DNA from 2 places in the Buttiauxella sp. S19-1 genome. Region 1 is predicted to be linked to the other one. Evidence: predicted binding sites of a transcription regulator. Region 1 holds the regulator's gene; the other holds the start of a gene.

What was found. Region 1 encodes sigma-54, which starts transcription at its own class of promoters, with help from an activator protein. Its sites were predicted from a motif close to GTTGGCACANNTTTCGCTNT; they were not measured.
Region 2: a site for sigma-54 is predicted at 1,200-1,219, ahead of MES37_RS13785 (branched-chain amino acid ABC transporter substrate-binding protein). Genes of this name have one in related genera too.

Annotation. Positions count from the first base shown of each region.
Region 1 covers NZ_JAHWLU010000002.1:64,358-66,821, forward strand. The annotation lists gene hpf (ribosome hibernation promoting factor) at 97-384, opposite strand; gene rpoN (RNA polymerase factor sigma-54) at 407-1,840, opposite strand; gene lptB (LPS export ABC transporter ATP-binding protein) at 2,014-2,464, opposite strand, start outside.
Region 2 covers NZ_JAHWLU010000057.1:16,571-19,034, reverse strand. The annotation lists gene ldtA (L,D-transpeptidase) at 1-716, shown strand, start outside; tRNA gene MES37_RS13790 (tRNA-Asn) at 814-889, opposite strand; gene MES37_RS13785 (branched-chain amino acid ABC transporter substrate-binding protein) at 1,345-2,464, shown strand, end outside.

The sequences.
Region 1 (2,464 bases):
TCACTTACCAGAGTAAGCTCATGGGGATTCACTGTGTAGCCGCCTTTCTGCAACTCGAATTATTTTGGGTAACTGCTTAAACAGTTGCCCGGATTATCAGTGTTGTTTTAGTTTATCTTTATGTTTGGTTAACTGGCGAGCCAGTTTATCAATCAGACCGTCAATCGCCGCATACATATCCTGCCCTTCCGCGCTGGCATGAATTTCACCACCATTTACATGAAGCGTTGAATCGGCAATATGCGTGACTTTTTCCACTTTTAACACAATATAGACTTGGTTAATTCTATCGAAGTACTGCTCCAGTTTGGCAAACTTCGTACTCACAAATTCGCGCAGTGCGTCAGTGATTTCGACGTTATGTCCTGTAATGTTGAGCTGCATAGTGTCTTCCTTATCGGTTAAGTCAAACCAACTGTTTACGCTGATTTGACGGTGGTATGGATAAAGACTCTCGGTACTTCGCAACAGTGCGGCGTGCCACCATGATCCCCTGATCCGATAGCATAGTCGTTAACTTGCTATCACTCAGTGGTTTCGCAGGGTTTTCCGCAGCAATTAATTTCTTCACCAATGCACGAATTGCCGTCGAGGAGGCTTCACCTCCACCTTCGGTATTAACGTGGCTTGAGAAGAAATACTTCAATTCAAAAATGCCGCGTGGGCTATGTAAATATTTTTGCGTGGTCACTCGGGAAATGGTCGATTCATGCATTTCTACGACCTGAGCGATATCAGCAAGCACCATCGGTTTCATGTGCTCTTCGCCGTGTTCAAAAAAGCCTTGTTGCTGTTCAACGATACAGCGACTGACGCGCAGCAGCGTGTCGTTCCGGCTTTCCAGGCTCTTAATCAGCCACTTTGCTTCTTGCAGATTACTGCGAATAAATTGCGAGTCGCTGTCATTGCGGGCACTGGTGCCCATTGCAGCGTACTGCTGGTTTATTTTCAGGCGAGGGAGGCTGTCGGCATTGAGTTCTACAGTCCAGTGACCTTGCGTTTTTTTCACCAGAACATCCGGTATGACATATTCCGGTTCACCGGTCTGAATGGATTGCCCTGGGCGTGGGTCAAGAGACTGAATCAGGCACATTGCCTCTTTCAGCACCTCTTCTTTCAGACGGGTGACGCGCATCAGGCTGCGGAAGTCATGGTTAGCGAGCAGATCCAGGTGATCGCTGACAATCAAGCTGGCTTCGGTTAACCATGGCGTTTCGCGAGCGAACTGTGAAAGCTGTATGAGCAGGCAATCGCGTAGATCACGTGCGGCAACACCCACAGGATCGAAGCGTTGAACGCGTTTGAGTACGGCTTCCACTTCGTCGAGGGTGATTTCGTCATCACCCATGCTTTCCAGAATTTCTTCCAGAGAAACTGTGAGATAACCCATTTCGTCAACGGCATCGACAATAGAGGTCGCAATTGCTGTGTCAGTATCTGAAAACGGGGTGAGATCAACCTGCCACATCAGATAATCCTGAAGAGACTGGGTCGTTTCCCCCTGATAAACCGGCAATTCGTCGTCGATATAATCGCTTCCGGTTCCTGATGGAGTGCCTGCGGTGTAGATTTCGTCCCAACTGGTATCCAGCGGTAACTCGTCAGGCATTTCTTTTTGCTCAAGCGCCTCACGGGTATCTAACGCTTCGTTTTCACGTACTTCCTGAGTTTCAACTTCTTCATGCAGATCGGTTTGCTCAAGCAGTGGGTTACTTTCCAGTGCTTGCTGAAGTTCTTGCTGTAGCTCTAACGTCGAAAGTTGCAACAGACGAATTGCCTGCTGTAACTGGGGAGTCATAGCAAGTTGTTGGCTAAGCCGTAATTGCAAACCTTGCTTCATATTCAGAGCGAGCTTCCTCAGGTTATACTCGTCATACTTCGAGCTGCAGGGGTGTTGACTGCACTCCTTCACCCCAGTCACTTACTCAAGTAAGCTCCTGGGATGAACTCCCTTGTCGCCTACCTGCAACTCGAATTATTTTGAGTATAAATATTATAATTTTTACTACCCTATCAGAGTCTGAACTCTTCGCCCAGATACACGCGCTTAACATGCTCGTCTTCCAGGATTTCGGCTGGAGTGCCATGGGCGATTAAATGGCCCTGGCTTACGATGTAGGCACGTTCACAAACAGCCAGCGTTTCGCGTACGTTATGGTCAGTAATCAACACCCCGAGCCCACTGTCGCGCAGATGCTCAATGATTCGCTTGATGTCGATGACGGATATTGGGTCAACACCAGCAAAAGGTTCATCCAGAAGAATAAATTTTGGATTTGCGGCTAATGCTCGGGCAATTTCGACACGACGACGCTCGCCACCAGACAATGACTGCCCGAGGTTATTACGCAAATGTTCGATGTGGAATTCTTCCATCAGCTCATTAGCGCGGTCATCACGCTGCTCAACAGAAAGATCGTCACGGATTTGCAGCACAGCCATTAAGTTATCGAACACACTTAAA
Region 2 (2,464 bases), on a different contig from region 1:
CGTTCCTGCCAAAAGCGGGTATCCAGTTGATCATTCCACAGCAGGTGATTTTGCCGGACACCGTACGCCAGGGCATTGTGATTAACGTCGCCGAAATGCGGCTTTACTACTACCCACCGGAGAGCAACACGGTGGAAATCCTACCTATTGGTATTGGCCAGGCTGGGCGCGAAACGCCGCGTAACTGGGTGACGAGGGTGGAGCGTAAGCAAGAAGCTCCGGGCTGGACACCAACGGCGAATACCCGGCGCGAGTACGCGAAAGAGGGTAAAACCTTGCCAGCGTACGTGCCACCAGGTGAGGAAAACCCGATGGGGCTTTACGCGATTTACATCGGCAAGCTGTACGCTATCCACGGCACTAACGCCAACTTTGGTATTGGCCTGCGCGTCAGCCAGGGGTGCATCCGTCTGCGTAAAGACGACATAAAATATTTGTTCGATAACGTGCCGGTGGGGACGCGCGTGCAGTTTATTGACCAGCCGGTGAAAGCAACCGTCGAGCCAGACGGGCGGCGTTGGCTGGAAGTGCATGAGCCGTTGTCCCGCAACCGTGCGGAGTTTGAATCTGACAATAAAGTCCCACTGCCTATCACCCCGGCACTGCGCAATATGACCGAAGGTTACGACGTGGATGCCGCCACAGTCAGTGCCGCGTTATCCCGCCGTTCCGGGATGCCGGTGCCGATTAGCATGGTATCCGGAAAAACCGGGTAGTTTTAAATACTGGGATAAGGGCAGGCGCGGGAATTCGAGACGCGAAAAGTAAAAACATAAAAGCCCGCTTAAGTTTCCTTAAGCGGGCTTTCGAATTTGGCTCCTCTGACTGGACTCGAACCAGTGACATACGGATTAACAGTCCGCCGTTCTACCGACTGAACTACAGAGGAATCGGTTAACGGGGCGCATATTAACGATTAGCTCGTGGCATGTCAAAGGGTTCGCGCAAAACTTTTTTGTTTGCTCTTTTTATAGTCAACTTGTTGAGTTTTAACACGAATTGTCCTGGTCTGGGTTGAACTAACAGCATCCCTTCATTATGTAAGTTCTTTATTGGTGCAAAGCCGCTTCGTTCATCACTTATTTGCTTTATTGTTAAGCAGATGTGATCCCCGCTGTAATTTCATCGCGTTGTGCCGAGCGCCTTACCAGCGCACTCTATACTGACATATGTCGAAACATTGACATTTGGTTAACAATTCTGGCAACCATTTTGCTTAATGTTCAAGGCCGTGATTAATCACAGGGAAAAGCAGTTTGTATTTTGTTCGCGTTTTTGCTTTTGAAAATGGCTCTTACACCGTTTTGCATAAACCTCTTTGCTGATTTGCTAAGGAACATACAAATGTCGCTGAAATTTATCAGAAGTCCTCTTTCTCTTGTGTTGGCTGGTTGTCTGGTGACGGCGTTTTCCGCCCACGCCGATATTGTGATTGGTGTTGCTGGGCCATTTACCGGGCCGAACGCGACTTATGGTGATCAGTACTGGCATGGCGCGACGCAAGCCGCGGAAGATATTAACGCCGCCGGTGGCATCAACGGCGAAAAAATCAAGCTGGTGCAGGGTGATGATGCTTGTGAACCAAAACAGGCAGTGTCAGTTGCTAACCGTCTGGTGGATCAGGATAAAGTGAATGCTGTGGTCGGGCATTTTTGTTCTTCATCTACCGTACCGGCCTCCGAGGTGTATAACGACGCCGGTATTCTGACTATCACCCCTGGGTCGACTAACCCAATTATCACTGAACGAAACATGAATGATCTGTTCCGCATGTGTGGGCGTGATGACCAGCAAGGGCAGGTCGCCAGCGATTTTATTATCGACAAGCTTAAAGCCAAGCGTGTGGTGATCATTCATGACAAAGATACCTACGGGCAGGGGCTGGCGGATGCCACCAAAGCAGCGCTGGCGAAACGCGGCGTCAACGATGTGATGTACGAAGGGTTGTCGCGCGGCGAAAAAGACTTTAATGCGCTGGTGACCAAAATCAGTGCACAAAAACCTGACGTGGTGTTCTTCGGCGGTTGCCATCCGGAAGCGGGGCCACTGGTACGCCAGATGCGTGAGCAGGGCGTGCAGGCTAAATTCTTCTCCGGCGACTGTATCGTCAACGAAGAGATGGTTACCGCGGCAGGCGGACCGCAATACACCAACGGCATCTATATGACCTTCGGCAAAGATCCGCGTTTAATTGCCGACGGCAAAGCGGTTATCGATAAATTCCGCGCTAACAAATTTGAGCCAGAAGGCTACACCCTCTATTCCTACGCCTCTGTGCAGGCTATCGCTGCGGCATTTAAAGCCACTGGTGGCACCGATTCGGCTAAAGCCAGCGCCTGGCTGAAAGCTAATCCGGTGGATACTGTGATGGGCAAAAAAGCCTGGGATAGCAAAGGCGACCTGAAGGTGTCGGACTATGTCGTTTATGAATGGGACGACAAAGGCAAATACAAAGAAGTCCAAT